3 regions of the Paraburkholderia sabiae genome follow, and region 3 is predicted to be linked to each of the others. Evidence: predicted binding sites of a transcription regulator. Region 3 holds the regulator's gene; each other region holds the start of a gene.
What was found. The regulator HrcA, encoded in region 3, represses chaperone genes, less so after heat shock. The targets are predictions, from matches to a motif close to TTAGCACTCNNNNNNNNNGAGTGCTAA.
Positions count from the first base shown of each region.

Region 1: a site for HrcA is predicted at 8,812-8,838, ahead of QEN71_RS25825 (co-chaperone GroES). Genes of this name have one in related genera too.
Region 2: a site for HrcA is predicted at 5,051-5,077, ahead of rpoH (RNA polymerase sigma factor RpoH). Genes of this name have one in related genera too.

Region 1 covers NZ_CP125295.1:5,750,587-5,761,069, reverse strand. Annotated here, with positions in the region: gene xylG (D-xylose ABC transporter ATP-binding protein) at 1-593, shown strand, start outside; gene QEN71_RS25860 (sugar ABC transporter permease) at 590-1,786, shown strand; gene QEN71_RS25855 (methyl-accepting chemotaxis protein) at 2,253-2,990, shown strand; gene QEN71_RS25850 (RNA-guided endonuclease InsQ/TnpB family protein) at 3,077-4,210, opposite strand; gene QEN71_RS25845 (MFS transporter) at 4,324-5,721, shown strand; gene QEN71_RS25840 (zinc ribbon domain-containing protein) at 6,180-7,100, shown strand; gene QEN71_RS25835 (hypothetical protein) at 7,177-7,386, opposite strand; gene QEN71_RS25830 (GAF domain-containing protein) at 7,558-8,382, opposite strand; gene QEN71_RS25825 (co-chaperone GroES) at 8,911-9,201, shown strand; gene groL (chaperonin GroEL) at 9,245-10,483, shown strand, end outside.
Region 2 covers NZ_CP125295.1:355,467-365,949, forward strand. Annotated here, with positions in the region: gene nagE (N-acetylglucosamine-specific PTS transporter subunit IIBC) at 1-514, shown strand, start outside; gene cydX (cytochrome bd-I oxidase subunit CydX) at 583-702, opposite strand; gene cydB (cytochrome d ubiquinol oxidase subunit II) at 729-1,865, opposite strand; gene QEN71_RS01615 (cytochrome ubiquinol oxidase subunit I) at 1,891-3,480, opposite strand; gene cydP (cytochrome oxidase putative small subunit CydP) at 3,470-3,742, opposite strand; gene rpoH (RNA polymerase sigma factor RpoH) at 4,058-4,993, opposite strand; gene QEN71_RS01630 (acyloxyacyl hydrolase) at 5,358-5,921, shown strand; gene QEN71_RS01635 (nuclear transport factor 2 family protein) at 5,967-6,350, shown strand; gene leuA (2-isopropylmalate synthase) at 6,466-8,124, opposite strand; gene ybiB (DNA-binding protein YbiB) at 8,644-9,612, opposite strand; gene QEN71_RS01650 (fumarylacetoacetate hydrolase family protein) at 9,867-10,483, shown strand, end outside.
Region 3 covers NZ_CP125295.1:5,912,459-5,922,941, reverse strand. Annotated here, with positions in the region: gene QEN71_RS26545 (YhdP family phospholipid transporter) at 1-1,888, opposite strand, end outside; gene glnE (bifunctional [glutamate--ammonia ligase]-adenylyl-L-tyrosine phosphorylase/[glutamate--ammonia-ligase] adenylyltransferase) at 2,075-4,867, shown strand; gene recN (DNA repair protein RecN) at 4,944-6,611, opposite strand; gene QEN71_RS26530 (NAD kinase) at 6,685-7,587, opposite strand; gene hrcA (heat-inducible transcriptional repressor HrcA) at 7,869-8,888, shown strand; gene hemH (ferrochelatase) at 9,050-10,120, shown strand; gene QEN71_RS26515 (RNA-binding S4 domain-containing protein) at 10,194-10,483, shown strand, end outside.

The DNA.
Region 1 (10,483 bases), 160 kb from region 3:
TCCGCGCACCCGCCGATGCAATTTCAGCGGGCATTGCGATGGTGCCCGAAGATCGCAAGCGTCACGGCATCGTGCCGCAACTCGGCGTGGGTCACAACATCACGCTCGCGGTGCTGCAACGCTTCGCGAAAGGCGGGCGCATCGACACGGCTTCCGAACTCGACACGATCAACTCGGAGATGAAGCGCCTGTCGGTGCGCGCAGCGTCGCCGATGCTGTCGATCGCGAGTCTGTCGGGCGGCAACCAGCAGAAGGCGGTGCTCACGCGCATGCTGCTCACCGATCCGTCCGTGCTGATACTCGACGAGCCGACGCGCGGCGTCGATGTCGGCGCGAAGTACGAAATCTACAAGCTGATGTTCGCGCTCGCGAAGCGCGGCGTGTCGATCATCATGGTGTCGTCGGAGTTGCCGGAAGTGCTCGGTGTGAGCGATCGCGTGCTCGTGATCGGCGAAGGCGAATTGCGCGGCGATTTCGTCAACGATGGGCTCACGCAGGAACACATCCTCACGGCTGCCATCACGGCGAACGCTGCAACCGGCATTCACGGCACGGACACGAAAGGCCCCACTCAACTGGCGAGCGTCGCATGACTCCTGATCTCACTTCTTCCGATAGCCAAGGCAAGCACGGCACCTCGCTAGCATCCGGGCAACGCATCAAGCTGCTGTTCGCACGCTACAAGCTGCTCGCGTTGCTGCTGGCCGTCGCCGTCATCTGGGTGTTCTTTTCGTTCCTCACGGAAGGCGCCTTCGTCACGCCGCGCAATCTGTCGAACCTGCTGCGGCAGATGTCGATTACGGGCATGCTCGCGTGCGGGATGGTGTTCGTCATCATCTCGGGCGAGATCGATCTGTCCGTCGGTTCGCTGCTCGGTTTGCTCGGCGGCGTTGCGGCGATACTCGATGTGACGTTTCACTGGCCGCTCGCTGCGACGCTGCCTGTGGTGATGCTGCTCGGCGTGATCGTCGGTCTTTTCAACGGCTGGTGGTCGACGTATCTGCGTGTGCCGTCGTTCATCGTCGGGCTGGGCGGCATGCTCGCGTATCGCGGCGTGCTGCTCGGCATCACAGGCGGTTCGACGATCGCACCCGTGTCCGACAACCTCGTTTTTATCGGCCAGGGCTACTTGCCGCGCATCGCGGGCGACACGCTCGCCGTCGTGCTGTTCGTATTGCTCGCGGCGCTGACCGTGCGGCAACGTCAGAAGCGTCAGCACTACAACCTGAGCGTCGTGCCGATGTGGCAAGACGCGGTGAAGATCGTCGCGTCCGGGCTGATCCTGCTCGCGTTCGTCGCGACGCTCAACCGTTACGGCGGCATTCCCGTGCCCGTGTTGCTGCTGCTCGCGCTGCTCGGCATCTTCACGTACATCGCGACGCAGACCGTGTTCGGACGACGCATCTATGCAGTCGGCTCGAATCTCGAAGCGACGCGTCTGTCGGGTGTCAACACGAACCGCGTGAAGCTCGCGATCTTCGCGCTGATGGGGCTGATGTGCGCGTTCGGTGGTCTGATCAACACGGCGCGGCTGGCGGCCGGTTCGCCGTCGGCGGGATCGATGGGCGAACTCGATGCGATCGCGGCGTGCTTTATCGGCGGCACGTCGATGCGCGGCGGCTCGGGCACCGTCTACGGCGCGCTGATCGGCGCGCTCGTGATGGCGAGCCTCGACAACGGCATGTCGATGCTCGACGTCGACTCGTACTGGCAGATGATCGTGAAGGGCGGCATTCTCGTGCTGGCTGTGTGGATCGACGTGATCTCGGGGTCCGAGCGGCGCTAGCGAAGAGCGCACGGACGTGGTGCGCTGCACCACGTCACAGCATCCGCGCGCTTCGTTGAGGCGCGCGGAGTAGGTCTCAAGCGCCCTGAAAAGGGCGCTTTTTGTTGGTTGATCACGTAGCTGGAACGTAGCGCGTCAAAAAAATAGTAGAGCCGCGCGAGTCCTGTCCATCAAGCGATTGCGCGGTTTTCACGCGCGCGATCAACGCGCTTTCGACACGCATCCAGCGGCGCAAAACAGGCCGATGGCATACCTATTGCGTTAATCCGCTGCGAAGCCAACGGCGGCTTCGACGTATCGACAATTTTTCAGGCGCGCTCGCGATGCGGGCGCACCGATGGGGCAACGGCGTCCCGAAACGCAACGCGCGACGAGCGTTCGATCCATGAGATCGGGCGACGCGCGAGCGTTTCGGGACGCTTTTTTTTGCGCAACCGAAACCCGCGCACCGACGCGATCCAGCGCTATGAACGAGCAGATCACCACGCAACGCATCGAAGTCTCCGGCCAGACGATCGGCGAACTGATCAATCTGTCCGGCCGTCAGCGGATGCTGTCGCAACGCATCGTGCTGCATGTGGTGCTCGCATCGCACGGCGATGCAGCGGCGCTTGCCGTCGTGCGCGAATGTCTCGTGACGTTCGCGTCGACGCATCGCGTGCTCGTGCACGGCGACGATCATCTGCCCGGCGTGTTTTCCGAAGCATTGCAACAGCTCTATTTCGGCACGCGCAAGGCAGACGAGCGCGTGCAGCGCTTCGTCGCGATGACGGACGAAACGGTTGCCCGTGTCGAGGCGCGTGACGACGCAGCCAGCACGCACGTCGATGCGCTCGTCGCACAGGCAACACCGCTGCTCGAACTGTTGCAGGAGATCACGCTCGCGTACCAGCACGAAATGCGAGGCATCGAAGCGGCGACGCAGCGCCGTCAGGCCGCGATTGCGGAACAGCTGTCGGGCATTTCGATGCAGGCGAACATCGTCGCGCTGAATGCGCGCATTTCTGCGGCGCGTGCAGGTTCTTTCGGCCGTGAGTTCGCCGTCATCACGCAAGTGCTCGCCGACATCATCAAGGAGATGGACGCGCTGATTTATAGCGTCGTTGATCGCGACGCGGATGCGCCTTCTTCTGGGAAGGATTTATCGCGGAAGCGGCCGCGTCGCGTAGTGCAGCTGTCCGCTAGTCCTCGCGTCACGCAGTAACACCTTTACTCAATGAGAGAGACCCTTGACATCCCCTGGCTGAAAGAAAGGGGTTCCCACTTCATAGAACGCAACCCAACATCATCTCAAAGAGATATGGGACTTACGCTTTCTCCATGGGCTGACACCGCCAGCCCGGCGGCCAAAACATTACGCGCGGCGTTGACGTCGCGATCGTGGACTGCCCTGCACTCTAGGCACGTCCATTCGCGGATATTCAGCGGCATCCTGACGCGGGTATGGCCGCACTCACTGCACCGCTTGCTAGACGGATACCAGCGTTCGATATCGATCAGTGTTCGCCCATACCACTTCGCTTTGTACTCCAGTTGCCGTGTGAACTCGTGCCAGCCTGCATCGCTGATGGACTTCGACAGAAAACGGTTCTTCAGCATGTTCTTGACAGACAGACTTTCGATGGCGATCACTTGGTTTTCGTTTATCAGCCGGGTTGAAAGTTTATGCAGGAAATCACAACGTGAGTTTGCCACCTTGGCATGCATGCGTGCGACCTTCAGCCTCGCTTTCCTCCGATTGGCCGAGTCCTTTTGCTTCTTAGCCAGACGACGCGACAATTTTGCGAGTTTCGCCTCGTACTTGCGAAACGCATTCGGCGCGGCAATCTTTTCGCCTGTAGAAAGGACGGCGAAATGGGCAAGTCCTAGATCGACTCCGATCTTTCCTTCAGCGAGCGGACGCTTGGTTACCACGTCGTCGCATAGGATTGAAATGTGGTATCGGGCCGCAGTGTCTCGAGACACGGTAACCGTCGTTACCTTTGCGCCCTTAGGGATTGTGCGAGACCAGCGAATCGCTAGCGGCTCGTCCATCTTTGCCAATTTGAGCGTCGTGCCGTCCCACCTGAAAGCGCTGGCGGTGTATTCGGCTGACTGCGGACCATCCTTTCGCCTGAAAGTCGGGTGCTTCGCGCGCGCCGCGAAAAAATTAGCGAACGCTGTCTGCAAATGTCGGAGCGCCTGCTGCACCGGAACTGCGCTTACCTCTTTTAGCCAGCTGTGCTCCTCAGACTTTTTTAGCTTTGTCAACGCGGCGGAGGTTTCGTGGTAGCCCATGCGCTCTTGCCGCTCGGTCCACGCCTCCATCCGTTCTCGGAGCATGTGGTTATAGATGAAGCGTGCGCATCCGAACGTCCGTGCAAGAGTCGCTTCCTGCTCGGGTGTGGGGTAGAACCGGAATCGGTAAGCACGCTTAACGTTCATAGCTCACACAATACCATCGATCCGTGTGAGGTCACTAGCTGGAGTACGGGTGCAACATCAGAACCGTCTCCTTTGTCCCCGCGCCAAAACGCTGAAGTCCTTCGGAGAAACTGATGAAAAACCTGTTGAATTCGCTTGCGAGCGGTAACTGGCGCCCGCTGCTCGCGTGCTTCCTCTACTTCGATACCGGCTTCACGGTCTGGGTCATGTTCGGGCCGCTCGCGCCGTTCATCAACAAGAGCATCGCGATGTCGCCCGCGGAACTGGGCTTTCTCGTCGCGGTGCCCGTGCTCGGTGCGGCGATTTTGCGCGTGACGCTCGGCAATCTCTATCAGGCTTGCGACGGACGGCGCGTGGCGTTGATGGGCGTCGCGCTGTCGGCGATTCCGTCGATCGTGCTGCTGCTGATGCCCGGCACGCCGTCGTACACGCTGCTGCTGATTCTCGGCGTTTTCCTCGGTGTCGGCGGCGCGAGCTTCGCCGTTGCGCTGCCGATGGCAGGTAGCAACTATCCGCCGAAAGTGCAGGGTCTCGTGCTCGGGCTCGCGGCTGCCGGCAACATCGGCGCGGTGCTGGACGGCTTCATGTTTCCGGCGCTCGCCGATCATTTCGGCTGGGCGAAAGCGGCGGGCGCCGCGCTGCCGTTGCTGGGTCTCGCCGCCGTCGGGCTGTTCTTCTGGGCGAAGGATCTCGGACAAAAGACGGGCAGCGGCGCGCAGGCGCTGCGCAGCTTCATCGTAACGCTCGTGGGTCTCGTCGCGCTCGTCGTCGCCGTGCATGCTGGCGTGTTCGGCGCGGGCAAGACGGGCGTGCTGCTGCTGCCCGTGCTCGGTGCGCTGCTCGCGATTGCCGTGCTGCCGAAGCACTATCGCAGCGTGCTCGTCGAGGGCGATACGTGGGTCGTGATGCTCGTCTATAGCATCACGTTCGGCGGCTTTGTCGGCATGTCGTCGTATGTGACGACGCTGCTGATTTCGCTGTATCAGATGCCGCGTCTCGAAGCGGGTCTCTTCATGTCGCTGCTGGCGTGTATCGGTGCGCTGGTGCGGCCTGTGGGCGGGCTGGTCGCGGATCGTATTTCGGGCGTGCGCGCGCTGGTGATTCTGCTCGCGGCGATCTCGCTGTGCGACTTCCTGTTCGCCGCGTGGATGCCGCCGGTGTCGGCGGGTATCGCGTTGCTGATTGCGATGTATGTGTGCTTCGGTCTGGGCAACGGCGCAACGTTCCAGCTCGTGCCGCAACGCTGGAAGGGCAAGACGGGTCTGATGTCGGGCATCGTCGGCGCGGCGGGGGGTATCGGCGGCTTCTATCTGCCTGTGATCATGGGCATCGCGAAGGAAGGCACGGGCAGCTATCAGATGGGCTTCGCGACGTTCGGCGTGCTGTCGGCGCTCGCGTTCGGCCTGGTGGTGCTGCATCGCGCGCGGTGGCTCGAATGGGCGCTGCCGAAGGAAAGCGCTGTCATCGTCGAGCCGATCCGTGCGGGCGTGAGGGTCGACAGCGGGGCTTGATGTCTTTCGGTCGTGCGATTGTCGATCATCGCCAGTACCTTGCGTGCTGGCGATTTTTTTGAGGGGCTGAAGGAAAGTTGCAGATCGTGCTGTCCAGCACACCGTGATGTGTCACGCCGATGCCCGGCATCGTCGTTTTTCCGGCGCAATCGCGATACATGTGTGCGACAGGCAACACACGTGTATACGGGTGGCGTGCGAAAAATCCTATATTGCACTCACTGCGGCCCACGACGAAAGGACTGGGCGAACCGCTTGCCAGCGGGTTTGGATCGCGAGTTCCGCCAACTCGATCGTTTGCATCAACTTCGATCCTGAGCATGTGGATGGCATTACACCCAACAGCTTGGGGTTCTGGCATGTCTGCTGAAATGAGATCCGTCCAACGGTTCCCGACACCGTGTACCCGTTGCGGTGGTGTTTTATACCACCACGTAGCGTTCTGTCCGTATTGCGGCGTGAACCAGCCGATCGGCAGCGATCAGCGCAAGCGTGCCGAGGCCCCGTTACGGGCGGTCGCGAAGCAAGCCCCGCATCCGGCCGTTGCTGCCAACGACGCAGACGAATCGCCTTCGCCCGAAATCATCTGGTCGAGCTTCGCCGCCGTGCCGGCCGCTCCGGGGAAACGCTTCTTTCAATGGCCGTTGCCGCGAGTGGTAACGGGCAGTGCGATCGCGATGGCGCTGATGCTTGCACTGGGCGGTGCCGCCTATCTGCGCCTCAATGCGCTTCACCGCAACGCCAACGTCATTGAGCCGACTGCAACAGCGATGAAGCGCGCGGACGTCTTGTCGTCGTCCAGCGTGCCGCCTGGCGCAAACGCTCAGCCTTCGAACGCTGGCGCAAACGCGCCTGGCACCAGCACGCCCCTTGCCGCGAGCGCGGTCCCTGTGTCTGCGCAGTACGGTAAGGGCGTTCCTGCTGCACTGAACGACGCGCATGCAAGTCTCGCCCAAAAGAATCTGACGGCGGCAAAGGCGGCAATTTCAGAAGTCCTGTTGGTTGCTCCTCGAAATGACGAAGCGTTGCGTCTGCAAGGCGATATCGCGGAACGCGAGAGCGAGCGCGACGTGGCGTTGCGAGTGGCAGCGACCTGCGCGAACGACGGACTGTGGAGTTGCGTGGTTAAACAGGCGAATCAGGCGTTGGCCATCGATTCGAGCAGCAAGGATGCGCAGATTCTGCTGGAGCGCGCGATCGTGTCGACGGGCTGGCGGCCGCTTTCAACCCGTGCAACAGCCGCTGCACCCAAGCCTGCGAGGCGCGATCCGCCACGGCCAGTCGCGAAGAGCGTGCCGCCCATACCGACACTCCCGACACTCTCGCCGCCGCTGCCGCCTGGCATACCGGCGGACAACGCGACACCCGGAAACGGGTGATGCGTTCGACGCGAGTGGCCTTCCTTCTCCCAGTGTTCTTGCAAGCGGAGACACACGGAACGGAGAAACACGCCGGTCAGATATCCCAATCCCACTGCTGTTTGCGTTGCTGCTCCGCGGACAGGCGCCGGCTTGCTTCCTGTGAAATGACCACATGGCTCGATGGCTCGATCGGCATCAGAACAGCTTTCTCGATACGCGGGTTCGGACGAGATTTGCACTGTTCTTCTTTCACGTAGTCCGGGAAAGATTGAAACTGGCGGACGGCATGGATGGCGTTGGTCATGGCGCAAATCCGGAATCGGCATGGTAGACATATCGTCGCGATCCGACGATGTTGTGGGCAGTCTATTTGCGCGATGGCCGTCGGGCTGTACGCCTTCGCACAGAACGCAACGAAGCGTGTGATGACATTGAAGAGAGGGATGACGAAGGGCGAGATACGCTGCCGCTATCTCTACAGCTCGCTCGACACTTCGTAGTCGCGGGGAAACGATTCGTCGATCGCGTAGGGAAGTACTCCGCTGTCGTGCGTGCTATTGATCTCAGCGCGGTGGTGACGTGAATTCTTATGTTTGCGCACGCTATTACTCAGTTCGGAAATGATCTCCGACGCTGCGTGAATGATCTGATTGAAGTTGAACCCGGCATTGGTCATCTCACGATAAAACGACTTCGCGAGGATTCTGGCAATCTGATTCGTGTTCTGGGCTGACCCTGCAATGATCTCTTTGACGGTCCGTTCCGAAGAGCGCGTGAGCGCCGCCTGCGTGAAGCGTGATTTCATCAGGTGCTGGATCTGGTTCGCGTGAATCGCCTTGACAATCAGAGGGGCGAGATTGTCGAGCAGCCTGAGATCTTCCTTTTCGAAGTACGGCTTTTCCAGCGGGTGATGCGCATGGACGATACCCATCGTCTTTCCTTGCAGCACCAACGCCGAGGACATGCTGCTCCTGACGTGGACCTCCGGGTCTGCCTCCCTTGGACTTGCCACGACGAGCGCGCCGACGCCTTCGGAACCCATGGTGTAGAGGTCGCGCGTTTCGCACCGGCGCATGCTTACCATGTCATAGCGGGAAATGGCGGGGCCGCCGAATTCAGCCCGCTGACGGGGCCCGATTTCAGCGACCTGTCGTTCGCTGAGCAGATGAATCGTGCAACGGCTCGCGTTGAGTACTTTCGCAACCATCGAAGACAGTTCGGAAAGCAGTTCTTCCGGGCTGCGCGTGTACTCGATGTCGCTGGCGCAAACGCCGATTTTCCCCTTTTCTGCTCGATGCATCGCTCTTCTCCAGGGTTCCAATCGGAGCGCCACGGGCGAAAGCCGAAACATGGAAAGCGCCTTCGCGCTCCTCCATTTGATTGCGGTTCTCAGTGACTCGAGATCGATGCTATCCGCTGCGATTCGATGTGCGTGTTCGTCATCGCACAGTATCGGATACGCGAAAAAGCCGCCGTAGTCCGACGCCCGGTTTTTCGTCCGTCGCGGTGCTCGAACGCGTGAGTTCGGGAATTCCCTGGATACGGGAAGGGTATCGGGAAGCGCCGTGGGACAGCGCCGTCATGATATGTTCGATTCCTTGCCTGCCCGGCTAAATCCTTGATTCGTAAGGGTGAGCGGCCGAGCGGACTGCCTTTCCCCCGATTTTTCACGTCCGCGCAGCGGTTCGTGCCCCTCTCTTCTTGAATTTGTAATTCCCCGTCCATATAATTAGCACTCACCGCACGAGAGTGCTAACAACATCGCCGGTTGGCTCGCCAGCCGGTATACCTCAGCGTTCTTCAGTCCCAATCAAGAGAGGATCTATCCATGAACCTTCGTCCTTTGCATGATCGCGTGATCGTCAAGCGTCTGGATCAGGAAACCAAGACCGCATCGGGCATCGTGATCCCCGACGCAGCCGCAGAAAAGCCGGATCAAGGCGAAGTGCTGGCTATCGGCCCGGGCAAGCGTGACGACAAGGGCGCTCCCATTGCGCTCGACGTGAAGGTCGGCGACCGCGTCCTGTTCGGCAAGTACGCTGGTCAGACCGTCAAGGTCGACGGCAACGAACTGCTGGTGATGCGCGAAGAAGACATCATGGCCGTTGTCAACAAGTAAGCACTTGTCCCGGTTCATTCTCAAGAATTCAAGGAGTTAGAAGATGGCAGCTAAAGACGTCGTGTTCGGCGATTCCGCCCGTGCCAAGATGGTTGAAGGCGTGAACATTCTCGCCAATGCAGTGAAGGTCACGCTGGGTCCGAAGGGCCGCAACGTCGTCCTCGAGCGCTCGTTCGGCGGCCCGACGGTCACCAAGGACGGTGTCTCGGTCGCGAAGGAAATCGAGCTGAAGGACAAGCTCCAGAACATGGGCGCGCAAATGGTCAAGGAAGTCGCTTCCAAGACCAGCGACAACGCCGGCGACGGCACGACGACGGCAACGGTTCTGGCCCAGTCGATCGTTCGCGAAGGCATGAAGTACGTCGCATCGGGCATGAACCCGATGGACCTGAAGCGCGGTATCGACCGTGCCGTTGCAGCAGCAATCGAAGAGCTGCGCAAGATCAGCAAGCCCTGCACGACCAACAAGGAAATCGCACAGGTTGGCGCGATCTCGGCGAACAGCGACACGTCGATCGGCGATCGCATCGCTGAAGCCATGGACAAGGTCGGCAAGGAAGGCGTCATCACCGTCGAAGACGGCAAGTCGCTGCAAGACGAGCTGGACGTCGTCGAAGGTATGCAATTCGACCGCGGCTACCTGTCGCCGTACTTCATCAACAACCCGGACAAGCAAGTCGCCGTTCTGGACAACCCGTTCGTGCTGCTGCACGACAAGAAGGTGTCGAACATCCGTGATCTGCTGCCGGTTCTGGAACAAGTCGCAAAGGCTGGCCGTCCGCTGCTGATCATCGCTGAAGACGTCGAAGGCGAAGCGCTGGCTACGCTGGTCGTCAACAACATCCGCGGCATCCTGAAGACGGTTGCTGTCAAGGCTCCGGGCTTCGGCGACCGCCGCAAGGCAATGCTCGAAGACATCGCTATCCTGACGGGTGGCCAGGTCATCGCCGAAGAAACCGGCCTGACGCTGGAAAAGGCGACGCTGCAAGAGCTGGGTCAAGCGAAGCGTATCGAAGTGGGCAAGGAAAACACGACGATCATCGACGGCGCTGGCGAAGCAGCAAGCATCGAAGCGCGCGTCAAGCAAGTGCGCACGCAGATCGAAGAAGCGACGTCGGACTACGACCGTGAAAAGCTGCAAGAGCGCGTGGCCAAGCTGGCTGGCGGCGTTGCAGTGATCAAGGTCGGTGCTGCGACCGAAGTCGAAATGAAGGAAAAGAAGGCACGTGTCGAAGACGCACTGCACGCAACGCGCGCAGCTGTGGAAGAAGGCATCGTGGCT
Region 2 (10,483 bases), 1.0 Mb from region 3:
GGTCGACGCTTGCACGACGCGTCTGCGTCTGTCGGTGGTCGATGCAGAGAAGGTGTCGGAGAACGAACTGAAGTCGATCGGCGCGCGCGGTGTGCTGAAGCGCGGCGGCGGCGCGGTGCAGGTCATCATCGGACCGGAAGCGGACATCATCGCCGATGAAATCCGCTCGACGATTGCAAGTGGCGGCGCGGCTGCTGTGGCTCCTGCTCATGCTCCTGTGAAGGCAGCGGTTGCAACGCCGGTCGCTGCGACGGCTGCTGGCAACGGCCCGCTCGATCCGGATCCGCTGCGCTGGCTCGCCGTGTTCGGCGGCGCGACGAACGTCGTGTCGCTGGAAGCCGTGGCGGCGACGCGCCTGCGTATCGTCGTGCGCGATCCTTCGGCTATCGATCGCCAGCGTCTCGACACGCTGAGCGTCGCGTGGGTGGCGACGGATACGTTCCACATCGTCGTCGGCGAGGCGGCGCAGCGTTACGCGCAGCAGCTGTCGACGCGTCTGACGGCAACGGCCTGAGATTCAACGTTTAAGGCTTGCTGAGTTAGCAATCGGCGCCCCTCGGGGCGCCGATTGTCGTTTACGGCTCAGCGTTCGTCGCGGTTCGCGTCCGCATCGACGGCGTTGGTCGCTTCGAGCCACATCACGTTGATGATGCCGAGCGCAAGCGCGAGTCCGATGCCGAGAATCCAGCTGAAGTACCACATGATTCGCTCCTCGTTTGCGCGTGACGTCAGTACATCGTGTGATGGTTCTGTTCGATCGCATCGGCGGTGACCTTGCCGCGCATCACGCGATACACCCAGCTCGTGTAGATCAGGATGAGCGGCAGAAAAATGATCACGGCGATCAGCATGATCTGCAGCGTCATCTGGCTCGACGTCGAATCCCAGACGGTGAGGCTGCTGCGTCCGTCGAGCGACGACGGCATGATGAACGGAAACATCGAGAAGCCCGCCGTCAGGATCACGCCGATCACCATCAGCGAGGTCGACAGGAACGCGGTGCGCTCGAAGCGCGAGTTCGCCAGCACGAGTGCGAGCACGCCGCCCACCACGCCTGCGATGGGCGCGGCGATCATCCACGGATACATCGCGTAGTTCGTGAGCCACAGGCCGGGCGCGCCGATCACGTTCTTCAGCAGCGGATTGGCGACGGTATCGAGCGGCGCAGGCTCGCTGATCTGATAGCCGCCGATCAACGTCGACACCAGCACACCCGCGATCAGAAACAGCCCGACCGCGATGAGCGACGCGACGCGCAGTGCAATCGACGCACGCCGCGCGACGATGCCGTCCGCTTTCATCTTCACGAACGCGGCACCGTGCGCGGCCAGCATCGACGCGCTCACCACGCCGCACAGCAGCGCGAAGGGATTGAGCAGCGCGAAGAAGCTGCCGTGATAGGTGACGCGCAGATCCTGATCGAACGCAAACGGCACGCCTTGCAGCAGGTTGCCGAACGCGACGCCGAACACCAGCGCCGGCACGAATCCGCCTATGAACAGCGCCCAGTCCCACGCGGTTCGCCAGCGCGGATCGTCGCGCTTGCCGCGATAGTCGAAGCCGACGGGGCGGAAGAACAGCGAGAACAGCACCAGCAGCATCGCGAAGTAGAAGCCCGAGAACGACGCGGCATAGACGAGCGGCCACGCGGCGAACATCGCGCCGCCCGCCGTGATGAGCCAGACCTGATTGCCTTCCCAGGTTGCGCCGACCGTATTCACGACGATGCGCCGCTCGGCGTCCGTCTTGCCGATGAACGGGAGCAGGATCGCTGCGCCCATGTCGAAGCCGTCGGTGAGCGCGAAGCCGATCAGCAGCACACCGATGAGCACCCACCAGATCAGTTTGAGCGTTGGGTAATCCATAGCGTTGTCCTTGTCCTCGTGTCTCTCATGCCGCCGTATTCGCGCCGACCGTCGTCTGCGCGGTTTGCTCGTGGTGGTAACGGCCCGTATGCAACGACGACGGACCGAGCCGCGCATACTTGAACATCAGCGTGATCTCGATGATGAAGAGCGCGGTATAGAACACGACGAAACCCGCGAGACTCAGATACAGATCGCCCGCCGTCAGACTCGACGACGAGAGCGACGTCGGCAGGATGCCCGCGATCGTCCACGGCTGGCGTCCGACTTCCGCGACGATCCAGCCGAACTCGGCCGCGAGCCACGGCAGCGGGATCGCCCACACGGCCCAGCGCAGGAACCAGCGCCGGTTGTCGCGCAGCAGCGAGCGCTGCGCGCAGAAGAAGAACGCGAGCACGAAGGTCGCGAGGAACAGGATGCCGAGGCCGACCATCAACCGGAACGACCAGAACACAGGCAGCACGGGCGGCACGGTTTTCTTCGCGGCCTGTCTGATCTGATCGGCGGTGGCGTCGACGACTCTCGGCGTGAACTGCTTGAGCAGCAGGCCGTAACCGAGATCTTTCTTGTTCGCGTCGAAGGTGGCGTGCGTTTCGTCGGTCGCGTCGCCTTGCTTGATCTTTTGCAGCGCGCCGTACGCGAGGATGCCGTTGCGGATGCGCGTCTCGTTCTGCGCCATCAGTTCCTTCAGCCCGACGACGGGTTCGTCGAGCGAGCGCGTCGCGATGATGCCGAGCGCGTACGGCACGCGCAGCGCATAGTCGGTGCGCTCTTCCTGCTGGTTCGGAATGCCGACGATCGTGAACGGCGCGGGCGGCGGCGCCGTGTCCCATTCGGATTCGATCGCGGCGAGTTTCATCTGCTGCACTTCGCCCGTGGTGTAGCCCGATTCGTCGCCGAGCACGATCACGCACAACGTCGCCGCGAGCCCGAAGCCGGAAGCGACCGCGAACGAGCGCAGCGCGAAATCGATGTCGCGGCGCTTGAGCAGATACCACGACGACAGACCGAGCACGAACATCGACGCCGTCACGTAACCCGCCGACACCGTATGCACGAACTTCACCTGCGCAACGGGATTGAAGATCACGTCGAAGATGTTCGACAGCTCCATGCGCATCGTTTCGTAGTTGAACTCTGCGCCGACCGGGTTGTTCATCCAGCCGTTGGCGATCAGGATCCACAGCGCCGACAGGTTCGAACCGAGCGCCACGAGGAACGTGACCATCAGATGCTGGACGCGCGACAGCCGGTTCCAGCCGAAGAAGAACAGGCCCACAAAGGTCGATTCGAGAAAGAACGCCATCAGCCCTTCGACGGCGAGCGGCACGCCGAAAATATCGCCCACGTAATGCGAGTAGTACGACCAGTTGGTGCCGAACTGGAATTCGAGCGTGAGGCCCGTGGTCACGCCCATCGCGAAGTTGATGCCGAACAGCTTGCCCCAGAACTGGGTCATGTCCTTGTAGATCTGCTTGCCCGTCATCACGTAGACGCTCTCCATGATGACGAGCAGCCACGACAGACCGAGCGTCAGCGGCACGAACAGGAAGTGATAAAGCGCCGTGACGGCGAATTGCAGACGCGAGAGATCGACGACGTCGCTAGCGGGCATGGTTGTCACCTTGAGGCGGAGGCGGCGATGGGACGGATGCGGGCACCGAGAGCAGCGCCTGTGCGACCTGCGCAGGCGGCAGCGACATGTGCTGGGCCTGTGGATGATTGAAAAACGCGAACTTGAGCGCGAGCAGCAGCACGAATTTGATCGCGAGCACGATCAGGATGTCGCGCGCGAAAGTGGGACCGCGAGCCCACGCGACGATGCGGCTGGCGAGCGTGCGGCGTGTGGCATTCCTGTGATTGAGCGTGATGGCCATGTTCGATCGGCAACGACATCGCGCCGGTTGACCCGGCAGGACCCAGTGCGCATCGTCTGCCGCGCTGGCGCATGCCTAACCATTGTAGGAATGAGCTGACGGACGCGGCCGCGTCATCGTGTCGCGAGCGTGCATCTGCTTGATCACTAATAAGTCACGTTCTGTGCGAGGTCAAGGCAATGTCTCCGCGTCGACTCGCTTTCACGCAATATCTGACGCGACGCATAAGAAAAAGCCCCGCCTTCTTGCGAAGGGCGGGGCTTTGCTTGAGACGGATTTGAAACGGGTGCGGGCGCGCCCGCTGCTTCTCAGTGCTTATGCGTATTCGGCCAGCGCGGTGCGCATCTTCTTCATCGCGCTTGCTTCGATCTGGCGAATCCGTTCAGCCGACACGCCGAACTCGTCGGCCAGTTCGTGCAGCGTCGAGCCGCCCGAACCGTCGTCTTCCACCTGCAGCCAGCGTGCTTCGATGATGCGGCGGCTGCGCGGATCGAGCGATTCCAGCGCGCTCGCGATACCGTCGCTTTGCAGCTTGTCGCGCTGACGCGCGGCCAGCACGGCCGTCGGCTCGCTGTGCGAATCCGCCAGATAGGCGATCGGCGCGAATGCTTCTTCGCCGTCTTCCACCTGACCTTCGAGCGCGACATCGCCGCCCGACAGACGCGTTTCCATTTCGGCCACTTCTTCGCGCTTGACGTTCAGTTCTTTCGCCAGACCGTCGATCTCGTCCGGCGTGAACGACTGCAAGCCTTGCTTGTGGCTGCGCAGGTTGAAGAACAGCTTGCGTTGCGCCTTGGTCGTCGCCACTTTCACCATGCGCCAGTTGCGCAGGATGTATTCGTGGATTTCGGCCTTGATCCAGTGCATCGCGTACGACACGAGGCGTACGTTCTGCTCCGGGTCGAAGCGCTTCACAGCTTTCATCAGACCGATGTTGCCTTCCTGGATCAGATCGGCGTGCGGCAGGCCATACCCGAGGTAGTTACGCGCGATCGACACGACCAGCCGCAGGTGCGACAGGACGAGCTTGCGCGCAGACCCAAGGTTGTTCTGCTCGCGGTATTCAGTGGCGAACTGGCGCTCTTCTGCCGGCGTCAGCATCGGAATCCGGTTTACGGCCTGGATGTAGGCGTCGATATTGCCCAGCTGACCGGGCAGAAGAGAAGCGTGCGAGAGCGCCAGTGCACCTGCCGGAGCGGCCTTAGCCGACGACGGGCTCAGAGTACTCGGAAGGGTCAATGTGTTGCTCACGTAGCAAACTCCTTTTATTCAGACAAAAGTCTGGCAGTTGCCAGACCACGATGGATGTTAGCACTCTCATCTACCGAGTGCTAATACTTAGAAGCCGTAGGGCCATCCAAGTTCCCGAAATACTATTGGAATGTAACTTCTAATAGTGTCGTGTCTCTATCGTACCTCATCTGCGGGTTTGCCAGCGAACGCTTAGGATTCATCGGATACGACAAAATTCCGTAATCGACTGCAAGATTTTTTCGGAAACGGAAGCAGTTATTTGCGACTTTTTGATCCCGATTAAAGGGCCCGATAGTTGCTACTGTCTCTAAAATGTCGCTGCGCGATGTCCTCGCTCAACCCCGCATCTGGTGGACGTACGATGGAAAAAAAGAACAAGGCCTGGCTTCACGCGGCGCTCAAATGTGCCGCTGCGGCGACGTTCCTCGGCGCATCCGGTCTGGCTTCGGCAGACCAGTTCGGCATTCAGGTCGCGGGGGGCACCGCCGACCATCACGTACGCAAGCTCGATCTCGGCTTTGTCTGGGATCCCAATCTGACCTGGTGGGAAATCGGCGGCTGGCACTTCTCGCTGATCGGCGAGGCGCACGCGGCGTGGTGGCATACGGACGAAGGCAACGAAAACGAGAACATCGGCGAATTCGGCGTCACGCCGGTGATCCGCTTCATTCGCGGTTCGGGCTGGTTCCGGCCGTTCGTCGAGGCCGGCGTCGGCGTGCGCGTGCTGACTCACCCGCGCCTTTCTTCGACCTTCACGATGGGCTCCGCGTTCCAGTTCGCCGACATGGCGGGCGTCGGCGCGCAGTTCGGCGATCATCAGCAGTACCAGCTTGGCTACCGCTTTCAGCATGTCTCGAACGGCGGTATCAAAGAGCCGAATCCTGGTATAAATTTCCACCAGATTTACGTGCAGTACAACTTCTGACGATCGTTGCCGCTGTCGGCGCCGTCGTCGATGGGGGCGAACGCGATGGTGGCAAAAGTGATCGAGGCGATTCGCGGGCTGGAGCGCGATCGTTTTCGCGCGATGGTGGAAGGAAACGGCCAGCAGCTCGATGCGCTGCTCTCGGACAACGTCATTTACGTCCACACGAACGGCAAGCGCGAGTCGAAGCAGCAGTTCATCGATGCCATCACGGCCGGACGTCGGCGTTATCGCCAGATCGAGGTGCAGTCGCAGGACGTGCTGCCCGTCGGACGCGAGACCTGCGTGGTGACGGGGCGCGCGCTGATCGAGATGGAAGCCAACAACGGCGCGCTGCTCTTTCCGATCGCCTACACGGCGATTCAGGCGCAGGAAGACGGCAAGTGGCGCCTGATCGCGTGGCAGGCGACGCGTTGCGCAATCGAGTGACGCGGATCGCGCCATCACTCTTTTTCTGACGAAACCCGCTTCGTAAGCGGTTCGTGCGCGCCGGCGACGGGTGAATCGCCGGCGTTTGCGCTTTTGCGTTTTTTCCGACGGCGAATTACGCCGCGACCCGGCGATCGACAGCCGGCCAGCCCGCGCGATTGACGCCGCTGACGACGGCATCGACGACAGCCGTCATTTCGTCTTCCGCGACGCCGACGCCGTGCCGCATCGGTTGATCGCCAACCCGGCAGCCGACGAACACGGCCGTGCGGCCGTCCGCCGTGCGCATTGTTTCGAACGACGTGACCTCGACGGCCTGCTTTGACGCCGCCGCGATTTCCTGTGCGACGGCCTTCGCATAAGCCTCGTGGCCGTCGATGCTCGCCGTCGCCATCGCCGGCACGCCGATCTCGCGCTTGTTCCAGCGCACCGTCGAGCCGTTCACGCGCTGCGCCGGGCCGTCCGTTTCGAAGTATTCGCGAGCGAAGAGCGTGCAGATTGCGTCGCCCGTCACTTCCTCGCCGGACTGGTCGGCGATCGACTGCACGGCGTGGCTGAATTCGACCTGCACGCGGCGCGGCGGCGCGAAGCCCATGCCGCGCTCGAGCAGATAGGTCGAACCGCCTTTGCCGGACTGGCTGTTCACGCGGATCACGGCGTCGTAGCTGCGGCCGACGTCGGCGGGATCGATGGGCAAATAGGGCACTTCCCAGACGGCATCGGCTTTTTGCTGCGCGAAACCCTTGCGGATCGCGTCCTGGTGCGAGCCGGAAAACGCCGTGTAGACGAGGTCGCCGGCGTACGGATGGCGTGGATGCACGGGAATCTGGTTGCAGCGCTCGACCACCCGCCGCACGGCGTCGATGTCCGAAAAGTCGAGGCCGGGATCGATGCCCTGCGTGTAGAGATTCATCGCGAGCGTGACGATGTCGACGTTGCCCGTGCGCTCGCCGTTGCCGAACAGACAGCCTTCGATGCGGTCCGCGCCCGCCATCAACGCGAGTTCCGCGGCGGCGACGGCCGTGCCGCGGTCGTTATGCGGATGCACCGACAAGACGATGCTGTCGCGATAGCCGAGATTGCGGTCCATCCATTCGATCTGATCCGCATACACGTTCGGCGTCGCGGCTTCGACGGTGGCGGGAAGGTTCACGATCATCTTGTGATCGCGCGTGGGACGCCACGTTTGCGCGACGGCGTCGCAGACTTCGCGCGCGAACGGCAACTCGGTCATGCTGAACGTTTCCGGCGAGTACTGGTAGGTCCAGTGCGTCTGCGGACGGGCGTCGGCGTGCTCGCGAATGATCCGCGTGCCTTCGACGGCCAGCGCCTTCACTTCTTCCGGCGACTGGTTGAAGACGATCTTGCGGAACGACGGGCAAATCGCGTTGTACAGATGGACGATTGCGCGCGGCACGCCTTCGAGCGCCTCGAATGTGCGCGCGATCAGGTCCGCGCGCGACTGGACGAGCACTTCGATGGTCACGTCGTCGGGAATGCGCTTTTCGTCGATGAGTTTGCGGACGAAATCGAAGTCGGTTTGCGACGCCGACGGGAAACCGACTTCGATCTCCTTGAATCCGATGGCGACGAGCATCTCGAAGAACTCGGTCTTCTGCGCGATGCTCATCGGCTCGATCAGCGACTGGTTTCCATCGCGCAAGTCGGTGCTCATCCAGATCGGCGCGCGCTCGATCGTGCGGGTGGGCCACTTTCGCCCGGTCAAACGGACGGCGGGGAAGGGACGGTATTTCTCGGCAGGGTTGCGCAACATGGTAAGGCCTCGTTCGATTCGTTTAGTCGTGTGCTGGGGAGTGTGGCGTCGAGCGGCTGGCGGGTTGCCACAGATGCACGACCCGCAAGCCGGGCGCTAGCGGGAGCAACGAACGGGCGCGAACAAACAACGTCATCGGAACGACGACGAAGGCAACGATCGAAACGGAAGCCCATGCAACGTGCATTTGACCCTCGCGATTCGTCCGCGCGGTAAACGGACGAATACAGACGACTACAGGTTTTGAAGGAACTACGGACTGGGGTGAAACGGAACTACGGGAACTGCCAGGAGGACCGCTGCAGCCGCTTTGGCGACTGCACGCGGCGCTACGCCTTGCTTACGCTAGACGTAGCGATAGGGGCCGCGCTAGGCGGCCGAGGGTAATTCGGAGGGTGTTCGGAAAGGAACGCATTTTTAAAAGATAAGCGAGGCAGCGTGGGCCTGTCAACACATTGTGAGCCGCGATGCGTTCGTTTCGGGTGGGAAAGCGCCGTGTCGAAAGGCCGCCGCCCCTTGTCAGGCGGCCTTCCGCGCGATTTCTACGATTAGTTCGACCTGCCGCGTGATTGCGGCCGGCACGGGCGCATCGCCGCGCAGGACGTCCGCGATCCATGCTGCCGTGGTCGGCGCGTCGCGGCCTTCGGGCAGATCGACCTCGGGTGCATCCGGCGACGAGCGCTCGGCGGCCACGCGCGTTTCGCAGATCCCGTCATGCAGCCAGTCGATCTGCACCTGGCGGCGCGTATCCGCGACAGCCTCGCCTTCCGTGCCGCGGGCGAGCAGCGCACCGCCGATAGCGGCTTCAGGATGCGAAACGAACAGTTGCGTCAGACTCTCGCGATACGGCGGATGCGTGTAGTTCACGAGCCGCAAGCCTGCCGGCGCGAACGGCTGAAGAATCTTGACGAGCGTATGCGTCGAATTGCGCACGCCCATCCGTCGACGCAGTGACAGCAACCGCGCCAGCTTCGGCGCGAGTGTTTCGATGGGCGCGAAAGCGACGCGCTGGTTCGCGAGGCCCGCTTCGATGTCACCGTGCGTCTGCGCGGGCGCGACGTTCAAATGCGCGAAGATCTCGGCGCTCGTCACGCGGCCCGGGTCTTCCGTCACGCCGTGCACGAGCACGGGCACGCCCTCGCGAGCGAGCAGCAACGCGAGCAGCGGCACGAGATTCGGCTGCTTGCGCGCGCCGTTGTAGCTCGGAATCGACACCGCCTGATGCGTGCCGTGCTTCACGTCGATCGGTGCGAACGATGCATGCGCTGCGGTCAGCATCGCGGCCAGTTCGTCGGCGGATTCGCCTTTCACCCGATACGCGAGCAGGATCGCACCCAGTTCGAGATCGGAGACGCGGCCGTCGAGCATTGCGGCGTACAGCGCATGCGTGTCGTCCGGCGTGAGCGCGCGCGCGCCGTTGGGACCGCGGCCGATTTCCTTGATGAATCGGGCGCAGGGAAATGGCGTGGTGTCGGTGGAATCGGTCATCGGGCAAATCGGTATTTGAGGGACAGCGGGCAGACGCGGATCGACGCGCTACGTTCCTTTCGAGTATCGCACGCCGCGCTTGCGTCCAGAATTCGAGCAAACTTACGAGCAAAGTCGCGGCCTGTCTTGAACCTTACGGCATCGCTTGAACGCATGCCACCTGGCCGTTCGGCCAGGCTACGCGTGAAACGGCGCCGCGTTACACTCAATGCTTCGCCGCGTCAGAGCGGCTCAATAGAAGACGGAGAAACGGAATGGGTTACGTGTTTGCGCCAGCGCCGGTGACGGCTGTGCCAGTCGTCGGATCGGACGATCAATTCGCGGTGCGCCGCATTTACTGCGTCGGCCGCAATTACGAAGCGCATGCGCGCGAAATGGGCCACGATCCCGACCGCGAACCGCCGTTCTTCTTCGCCAAGCCGGCGGACGCCGTGCTGTACGTCGCGGCGGGCGCGACGGGCGAGTTTCCGTATCCGGCGCAGTCGAAGAACGTCCACTATGAGATGGAACTCGTCGCGGCCATCGGCAAGGCCGGCAAGAACATTCCCGCCGCGAACGCGTTCGATCACGTCTACGGCTACGCGCTCGGTCTCGACATGACGCGCCGCGACCTGCAGGCGGAAGCGAAAAAACTGGGCCGTCCCTGGGACACGGCGAAGGGCTTCGATCATTCCGCGCCGCTCGGTCCAATTCATCCTGTTTCGAAGGTCGGTCACATCGACAAGGGCGCGATCTTTCTCAGCGTCAACGGCGAAGAAAAGCAGCGCTCGGATGTGTCGCAGCTGATCTGGTCGGTGGCTGAGACGATCGAGTATCTGTCCAGCTTCTTCGAACTGCAGCCCGGCGACCTGATTTTCACGGGCACGCCCGA
Region 3 (10,483 bases):
CGAGATTGCCGTGAATTTCGATCGTGGCGCCGCGCGAGATGCCCGCTTGCAGCCCGTGCGTCAGATAGATGCGCAGCCTTTCGCTGATGCTTGTCGGCAGGTAGCGGGTGATGCGCGTGACCTGCGCGCGCTCGAAGTCGGCTTTCAGATCGAGCGCGCCGCGTCCGCTGCCGACGTTCGAATAGCTGGCCGTCGCTTTGGCATCCACGTCCGCGTTCGATACCTTCAGTTCCGACACATCCACCTTGAACGCCTTGTGCCGTTGGCCGGGATCGATGGTCGACGCGATCGTCCACGCGCCCTTGCCGCTCAGGTGGTCGAACGTCAGGCGCGGATCGTCGAACACGCCGGGCAGCGTGAGCGCTGCGTTGGCCGTATCGATTGTGATCGCGCCGTGCTTTTCGTCGGCATCGACGCTGCCCCACAGATTCTCGACGCCCGGAATGCCGGCGCGCGGGTGATTGCGCGCGGTCAGGCCCGGCGGCGGTTCCTGCGCGGCGACGCTGATGCCCTGCAGATCGCCCTTGAACCGATAGCGGACGATCGGCTCCGCGCCCGGCTCGCGATGCTCGGTGGCCGCTTCGCCCGAATCCGGTTTGCCGCGTTCGACTTCGATCGTGTAGTTCGCCACCAGACCGCGCGGGTTGAAGCGCACGAGGCCGTTCAGCAGCCGCTTCGGCAGCGGCAGCGCGCGGCTGAACTCGGCGAGGATGCCGAGATCGACGCGGTCGCCCGTGATGCTGATCAGCTGGCCGTGCTGGACGCTCGGACTCCGCAAACGGCTCGACAGTGTGTGCAGCGCAAGAATGCGCGCGACGGGCGTGCCGTCGTCGAGCGGCGGCTGGCCGAGTTCGGCGCGCAGATCGTTGAGATCGAGCGTCCACTCGTCGCCGTCATGCGCGACGGCCCACGAAAAGCGCGCGACGGGCACGTCGAGCTTCGGCTGCGTCGGCTTCACGCGCAGCGCGATGTTGTTGCCCGACGCCTCGCCCGACGCCGAGCGCACGCGCCCTTGCGCGAACTGCAGCCAGATCTTGCTGGCGACACGGCCCGCGTACGTTTCGATCGGGAAGTCCATGTAGCGCGCGAGCATGGGGAGATCGACGGAGCCCGTCGAAATGTAGGCTTCGCCCGTCCAGTTGACCGGCTTGCCGATCGCCGCGAGCCGCGTATGACGGAAGTCCGCGCGGAAGTCGAGCGGTCCGAACAGCACCTTGCCGTCGGGCGGCGCCTGCAAAGCGAGCTTGTGATCGTAGCCGTCGCTGAGAATGGCGAGGCGGATGTTCTGCAGCGCGATTTCGGGCGCATCGCGGCGCGTGTCGTGCCAGCGCAGCGTGCCGCCGCGCAGGATCATCGCCTGCTGGCGCAGCAGCCACGTGCTGAACGTGTCGTTGCCCGAATGCGTGGTCGGCACCATCACGCCCGCGACGGTCAGCGAGCCGTCCGATTCGCGCTCGATCAGCAGATCCGGCTTGTCGACGATCACGCTCGACAGGATGGGCGCGAGCTTCCAGATGGACGACCACGACACCGTCGCGCTCGCATGCGGAATGGTCAGCGCGGCCCTGCCGTCGCTTTTGGTGATGGTGACGTCGGTGACTTCGAGGCCCGGCTGGAAGCCGGTCCAGTGCGGCGCAATCTTGCCGATCCTGAACTGCGCGTGGATCTTGTCGGAGATGGCCGTCTCGATTTGCGGACGGAACGAATCGACGCGCGGCAGCACGACATAGCGCAGGCCGAGTACGGCGAGCACGACGACGAAGTACAGGAACAGCGCGATGCCGAGCACGACGCGCAGCGTGTGGCGCAGCACTGCATGATCGCTCCCGCCTACGGGCTTGACGCGTCCAGCTTCGTGCGGGTCGGCGGATGAGTTTCGCTCGGACATGCTGCGACGGGGTAGGCGTATGGTAGTTTTGCGGTCTAACGACGAAATGTATCACACGGGCCAGCCGCCACGAACATATGGGTCGGCCTTTGTGGACAAGGCCACACGGGGTGTCGGCGGCGTGCGACGAGCAGCGGCTGCGATGGCCCGAAGCAGGAATCAAGCAACGAGCGAGCCAGATCTTTGATGACCGAACCATCCCTGTTGAGTTCCAGCTATTCGCACTACGCGTCCCGTGCCTACGCGGCACAGCCCGATCTCGCGGCCCGCGTGGCGGCGCTGACGGCGGCGCCCATCACCCGCGAGCGTATCGATGAGCGCCTCGATGCCTTGCTGAACGCATTGCGCGCGACGCCCGACGCGCCGCTCTCAGAAGACGCGCTGAAAAAGGCGCTGCGCCAGCTGCGCGCCGAAGTGTTCTGTGCGGTGATGGAGCGCGACCTGTCCCGTGCCGCCGATGTCGCCGAAGTGACGGGGACGATGACCGATCTGGCGGAAGCGACGGTCCAGCGCGCGATGGCGGTTGTGTCCGCCGATCTCGAAGCGCTTTTCGGCGAGCCGCGCGGCGCGCAGGGCGAACGGCTGTCGCTGGGCGTGGTCGGCATGGGCAAGCTGGGCGGACGCGAGCTGAACGTGTCGTCGGACATCGATCTGATTTTCGTCTACGAGGACGACGGCGAAACGACGGGCGGCCAGCGCTCGCCCATCGCGACTCAGGATTTTTTTACGCGACTCGGCAAGCGGCTGATCGCGGCGCTCGCCGAAGTGACGGCGGACGGCTACGTGTTTCGCGTCGACATGCGGCTGCGGCCGAACGGCGATTCGGGGCCGCTCGTGTGCAGCCTGGGCATGCTCGAAGAATATTTTTACGTGCAGGGCCGTGAGTGGGAGCGCTATGCGTGGATCAAGGGCCGCCTCGTGTCGGAGCACGCCAGCGATTCGGCGCGGCGCCTGTCGAAGCAGCTCGACGCGATCGTCAAGCCGTTCGTCTACCGGCGCTATCTGGACTTTGGCGTGATCAGCGCGATCCGCTCGCTGCATCTGCAGATTCGTCAGGAAGCGCAGCGGCGCGCGTCGATGCGCCCCGACAAGGCCGACGACATCAAGCTCGGCCGCGGCGGCATCCGTGAAATCGAATTCAGCGCGCAGGTGTTTCAACTGATCCGCGGCGGCCAGGACGCGGGCTTCCGCGTGCGTCCGACGCTCGCCGTGCTGCGCCACGCGGCCGCGCGCGGGCTCGTTTCGCCGGGCGTGTGCGCGGATCTGACGAGCGCCTATCTGTTTCTGCGCGATGTCGAACACCGTCTGCAATACAGAAACGACGCGCAGACCCACGCGATGCCTGTCGATCCCGCCGAGCGCGCGCATCTCGCTCAGGCGATGGGATTCGACGACTACGCGTCGCTGATGGCGAAGCTCGAAGCGCACCGCGAACTGGTCGAGCAGCAGTTCGACCAGATTTTCGCCGACAAGGTGAGCGGGCAGGGCGGCTGCGGCGCGCGCGAAGACGGCGCGGCCGTGTGGGTGTGGAGCAGCGCGCTCACTGACGACAGCGCCGACGAGGCGCTCGCCGCGCGGCTCGTCGAGCTGGGGATCGAGCGTCCTGCCGATCTGCTCGCGCGCCTGAAGGCCGTGTGGCAGTCGTCGCGTTATGCGGGGCTGGCGGAAAGCAGCCGCCAGCGCTTCGACATCGTCGCGCAACGGGCACTCGAAGCCGCGCACACGCTTGAGCCCGCCGAGCGGCGCGGCGATATTCTCGTGCGCCTGTTCGATCTGCTCGAAGCGGTCGGGCGGCGCGGCGCCTATCTCGCGCTGCTGACCGAGTATCCGCAGGCGCTGCATCGCGTGCTGTCGGTGCTCGGCGCGTCGCGCTGGGCGGCCGGTTATCTGATTCGCCATCCGCAACTGCTCGACGAACTGCTCGATGACGAAGCGATGGCGAGCCCGTTCGACTGGCCGGAGTTCAAGCGCACATTGCGCGCGCGGCTCGCGGCGGCCGACGGCGTCGAGCATCAGATGGATCTGCTGCGGCACGCGCACCAGGCTGAGGTGTTCCGCATTCTGCTGATCGACCTCGCGGGCAAGCTGAGCGTCGAGCATGTCAGCGACCGGCTGTCCGAACTCGCCGACGCCGTGCTCGACGTGACGATCGAAGCCGTCTGGAACCAGCTTGCCAAGCGCCATCGCCAGGTGCCGCGCTTCGCGATCATCGCGTACGGCAAGCTGGGCGGAAAGGAGCTCGGCTATGCGTCGGACCTCGATCTGATCTTCCTGTACGACGACGCCGACGACAACGCGTCCGATATCTACGCAACCTTCACGCGTCGCCTGATCACGTGGCTCACGACGGCGACGGGCGCGGGCACGCTGTTCGACGTGGATCTTCGGCTGCGGCCGAACGGCGAGTCGGGCCTGCTCGTCACCGATCTCGACGCATTCCGCCGCTACCAGTTGCGCGAAGGTGATGCGGCCAATACGGCGTGGGTTTGGGAGCACCAGGCACTGACGCGCGCACGCTATTGCGCGGGCGATCCGGGCATCGGCGCGCAGTTCGAGGCGATCCGCGAGCAGGTGCTGACGACGCCGCGCGATGCGGCCACGCTCTCTGCCGAGATCGTCGATATGCGGCGGCGCGTCGAGGAAGGTCATCCGAACCGGACCGAGCTGTTCGACCTCAAGCACGATCGAGGCGGCATGGTCGATATCGAGTTCGCGGTGCAGTACTGGGTCCTGCTGCACGCGGCGCGCGATCCCGAGCTGATCCGCAATACGGGGAATATCGCGCTGCTGCGCGAGGTGTCGCGCTTCGGGCTGATGAGCGGCGAGGAGGCGGATACGGTTGGCGCGGCTTACCGCACGTATCGGAAGCTCCAGCACAAGCTGCGGCTGGACGGCATGGAGAAGGCGCGGGTCGAGCCGCAGACGGTCGAGAAGGAGCGTGAAGCCGTGCTGCGGTTGTGGCGGCGCGTGTTCGGATAACTTCTGCCGACGCGACGCAAAGCGCGGGACGGCATTGAGGTCCGTCCCGCCTGCTGTGTAAGCTGCTGTATAAGTGTTACGCCGCTCTCAGCATTTCCTTCGCGTGCTTGCGCGTGGTGGCCGTGATCTCCAGGCCGCCCAGCATGCGCGCGACTTCCTCGACACGGCTCGACTTGTCCAGCGACGTCACCGTACTGATCGTGCCACCCTTGCCGTTGCCGCTCTTGGCGACCTGGAAATGCTGATCGCCGCGCGCGGCGACCTGCGGTAAGTGCGTCACACACAGCACCTGGCGTTGTTCGCCGAGCTGACGCAACAGCCGGCCGACCACTTCCGCGACGCCGCCGCCGATGCCCGTGTCCACTTCGTCGAAGATCAGCGTCGGCGTGGGGCTGGCGGCGCTCGCGATCACGGCGAGCGCGAGGCTGATACGCGCGAGTTCGCCGCCCGAGGCCACTTTCGCGAGCGGCCGCAGCGGCACGCCGGCATGACCCGCTACGCGGAATTCGATCTGCTCCATCCCATGCGCACCGCCTTCCGGCAGCGGCACGAGCGCGACTTCGAAGCTGCCGCCCACCATCGACAGTTCCTGCATGCCCGTCGTGACGGCGGCGCCCAGCGCCTTTGCCGCTTTGGCGCGGGCCTTGGACAGCACCTTCGCTTCGGCCGTAAAGGCTTCTTTCGCTTTGGCTTCGGCAGCGCGGAGTGCGTCGAGATCGGCGGCGGCATCGAGCTTCGCCAGTTGCTCGCGGCGCTCCTGATGTTCCTGTGGCAACGTTTCCGGCTTCAGCCGGAATTTGCGGGCGGTGGAATGCAGCGAGTCGAGACGCTTTTCGACCTGCGCGAGCCGGTCGGGATCGAGTTCGAGGCGCTGAGCATAGTGGCTCAGCGAGTACGCGGCTTCCTGTAACTGGATCTCGGCCGGTTCGAGCGCGGCGAGCGCGTCGTTGAGTTCGGGATCGATTTCGGCGAGATCGCGCAGCTTCGAGATGATCGACGACAGATGGCCGAGCATCGCCTCGTCCGATTCGGAGAGCGCCGACAGCGCGCCCTGCACGCCGTCGATCAGATTCGCCGAATGCGACAGGCGCCGGTGTTCCGTGTTGACCTCTTCCCACTCGCCGGGCTGCGGCGAGAGCTTGTCGAGTTCGGTGAGCTGCCACGCGAGGCGCTCACGTTCCAGTTGCAGTTCGCGGTCCTTGCTCTGCGCGGTTTCGACAGCCTGCGCGGCGTCGCGCCAGCCGCGCCAGGCGCGGGTGACGGCGGCCGCCGTGTCGAGCAGGCCGGCGTGCGTGTCGAACAGTTCGCGCTGCGCGTCCGGCCGCATCAACAGCTGGTGCGCGTGCTGGCCGTGAATGTCGACGAGCATTTCGCCGACTTCGCGCAACTGCGTGAGCGTTGCTGCCGTGCCGTTGATGAAGGCGCGCGAGCGGCCGTTCGCGTCGACCACGCGGCGCAGCATCACGATGTTGCCGTGCTCTGTTTCGTCGGCGGCGAGCGCCTGTTCTTCGAGCCAGTCATCGACGAGCGGGTGCGTGTCGAACTCGGCCGTGATGTCCGCGCGCGCTTCGCCCGTGCGCACGACGCTCGCATCGGCGCGCGAGCCGAGCGCCAGTGCCAGGGCGTCGATGAGAATGGATTTGCCGGCGCCCGTTTCGCCGGAGAAGACCGTAAAGCCGCTGTCGAATTCGAGGTCGAGCGCGGCGACGATGACGAAGTCGCGTATCGATAAGTGGCGGAGCATGGCGCGTCTGTCTGGCGTGGCTTACGTGAGTTGGCGTTACGGTTGGGGTGTCCGGCGGCGGCGCTGCGCGCGCTCAGTTGTCCGGGTCGTCTTCGTGCGACGGGTACTCGTTCCAGTGCAGCTTCTTGCGCAGCGTCGCGTAGTAGCTGTAGCCGACGGGATGCAGGAAAGGCACGGTATGGCGCGAGCGGCGCACGTCGATGGTGTCGTTCAGTTCGAGCGCGGTGAACGACTGCATGTCGAAATTCACGTTGACGTCGCGGCCCGAGATGATCTGGATGCTGACCTTCGAGTCGTCGGGAATCACGATAGGCCGGTTCGACAGCGCGTGCGGCGCGATCGGCACGAGCACAAGACCCTGTAGCTGCGGATGCAGGATGGGCCCTTGCGACGACAGCGCATAGGCCGTCGAGCCCGTCGGCGTCGCGACGATCAGCCCGTCCGAACGCTGGTTGTACATGAAGCGCCCGTCCACGGACACGCGCAGTTCCGCCATGCCCGAAAAGCCCGAACGGTTCACGACGACGTCGTTGAACGCGAGCGCGTGGTAAATGGGCTGGCCGTCACGCATGATCCGCGATTCGAGCAGCGTGCGTTCTTCCAGTTCGAAGCTGCCCGACAACATCTGCGGAATGATCTCGCGCATGTCGGAGAACGGGATGTCGGTGATGAAGCCAAGCCGCCCGTGGTTGATGCCGATCAGCGGCGTCTTGTACGGCGCCAGCTGGCGGCCGATGCCGAGCATCGTGCCGTCGCCGCCGAGCACGATCGCCACGTCCGCGCGCGCGCCGATTTCCGCCGGCCGCAGCGCGGGCCATTGCGTCACGCCGATTTCCTGCGCCGTTTCCGCCTCGAACGCGATCTCGTAGCCGTGCTTTTCGAGGCACGTGGCGAGCGCCGTCAGCGGCTCCCCGATGCCCGGCGTATTGCTGCGCCCGACGAGCGCAACGGTCTTGAACTGGCTGTTAGCTTGCATGCCGGCATTACACCATAGGTGCGACCTGAAAAGAACCGTCGACGGCGGCGGCGCGCCGGCCGGGGCGGAAGCCCGCGCGCCGCGTGACGCCGGACAGCCATCGTCCGATTATCGTTAGAATGGTGAAGTCCTCATGACAGACGTGACGACTGCATAGACCCAAGCGATGCGGTTCATGCGCGCAGCGGGTGTCACGGCGGGCGGGTCGGGCGGCAAAGCCGCTGCGCCGCATGCCGCCGGGCGCTCGCCGCGATGCGGTGGTTACGCTAAAATTTTTCGCCATGCTAGATCCTCGCGCACAAACCCTCCTTAAAACGCTGATCGAGCGGTATATCGCCGAAGGTCAGCCGGTCGGCTCGCGCACGTTGTCGCGGTACTCCGGGCTCGAACTCAGCCCGGCGACGATCCGCAACGTGATGTCCGATCTGGAGGAGCTGGGGCTCGTTATCAGTCCGCATACGTCGGCAGGGCGGATTCCCACGCCGCGCGGCTACCGGCTGTTCGTCGACACGATGCTGACCGTCGAGCCTTCCGCCGACGAGGACGCCGTGATGCGCGCGGTCAAGACCACGCTGCAGCCGGGCGAGCCGCAGAAGGTGGTGGCGGCCGCCGCGAGCGTGCTGTCCAATCTGTCGCAGTTCGCCGGCGTGATCCTGACGCCCCGCCGCAGCCACGTGTTCAAGCAGATCGAGTTCCTGCGCCTGTCCGACAAGCGCATCCTGCTGATCATCGTGACGCCGGAAGGCGACGTGCAAAACCGGATCATGGCGACGCAGCGCGACTTCACGCCGTCGCAACTGGTCGAGGCATCCAACTACATCAACGCGCACTTCGCGGGCCTGTCGTTCGACGAGGTGCGCCGGCGTCTGCGCGAGGAAATCGACGAATTGCGCGGCGATATGACGACGCTGATGCACGCGGCAGTCACGGCGAGCACGGACGTCACGGACACGGGCGAAACCGTGCTGATTTCCGGCGAGCGCAATCTGCTCGAAGTGGCCGACCTTTCGTCGGACATGGCGCGCCTGCGCAAGCTTTTCGATGTATTCGATCAAAAGACCAGCCTCCTACAGTTGCTCGACGTGTCGAGTCACGCGCAAGGCGTGCAGATATTCATTGGCGGCGAGTCGAACCTCGTTCCCATCGAGGAAATGAGCGTGGTGACGGCGCCGTACGAAGTCAACGGCAAGATCGTCGGCACGCTCGGCGTGATCGGACCGACGCGCATGGCATACAACCGCGTGATTCCTATCGTCGACATCACCGCGCGCCTGCTTTCCATGACCCTCAGCCAGCAGTAGTCAGTAAGGCCGCGCCAGCGCCGCAATGACGTTCATCATGCGCGGCGTTTTTCGCCGTGCCAATTGGCCGAACGGCCAGGTATCGCCGTCGGACCGCGCCGCTATAATGAGCTTTCAGTCCATTACGTGCCGCGCGCCCGCGCGGCTCTTGTCTCTTGCCTATGCGCTTCGACCTCGAGCGGCCCTTGCAGTCTGCCACGGCACATCGCGTCGCCGTGTTGCTGATCAACCTCGGCACGCCCGATGCGCCGACGCCTCGCGCCGTGCGCCGCTATCTCGCGCAGTTCCTGTCGGATCCGCGCGTGGTCGAGATTCCGGCGCTGCTGTGGCAAATCATCCTGCGCCTTTTCATCCTTCCGTCGCGCGGCGTGGCGTCGGCGAAGAAGTACGCGTCGGTGTGGATGCCGGAAGGTTCACCGTTGCGCGTGCATACGCAAAAGCAGGTCGAAGGGCTGCGGCATCTGCTGCATCTGAACGACTACACGGTGATCGTCGACTACGCGATGCGCTACGGCACGCCCGACATCCCCGCCATGCTGAACCAGCTGAAGCTCGCGGGCGCCGATCGCATCTTGCTGATGCCGATGTACCCGCAGTATTCGTCGTCGACCACGGCAACCGCGTTCGACGACGCGTTCGCGGCGCTCAAGCGGATGCGCAATCAACCGGAAATCCGCACGGTGCGGCAGTACGCGGATCATCCCGCGTATATCGCGGCGCTCGCGGCGCAGGTGAACCACTATTGGCACGCGCACGGCCGTCCTGACTTCGCGGCGGGCGACAAGCTCGTGCTGAGTTTCCACGGTGTGCCGAAGCGCACGCTCGATCTCGGCGATCCGTATCACGATCAATGTCAACAGACGGCGTCGCTGTTGATGCATGCGCTCGGGCTCACGTCCGTCGAATGCCGCGTCACGTTCCAGTCGCGCTTCGGCAAGGCCGAATGGCTTCAGCCCTATACGGCGCCGACGTTGAAGGAGCTGGGCGCGGCGGGCGTGCATCGCGCGGACGTGTTCTGTCCGGGCTTCACGGCAGATTGCCTGGAGACGATCGAGGAAATCGGCATGGAAGTGCGCGACGAGTTCGTTCACGCCGGCGGGAAAGTTTTTCACGCCATTCCGTGCCTGAACGCGTCGCCCGCATGGATTGCGGCGCTCGGCGAGATCGTCGCGCAGCATCTGCAGGGCTGGCCGGTTCAGGCGACTACGCCGCAAAGCGCGTCGGTGGCTTGAATTTGTGCATCCGGCATGCAATCTGCAACCGTCTGAAGGCTCTTGCCGTCTCAAATGGCATGAAGAAGGACTGATGAACTACAAGATTTCTACCGAACCGGGCGCTCGTTTGCGCATCGACAAATGGCTCTGGGCGGCGCGCTTCTTCAAGACGCGCTCGCTGGCGGCGGATGCCGTCGAGAAGGGTCGGGTGCGGATCGGCGGCGCGACTGTGAAGCCGGCCAAGGAAGTGCGGATCGGCGATCTCGTCGAGATCGACATCGAGCGGATCGTGTGGCAGGTCGAGGTGCTCGGCGTGTGCGACGTGCGCGGGCCGGCGAGCGTCGCGCAGACGCTTTACGCGGAAACGGAAGAAGGCAGACA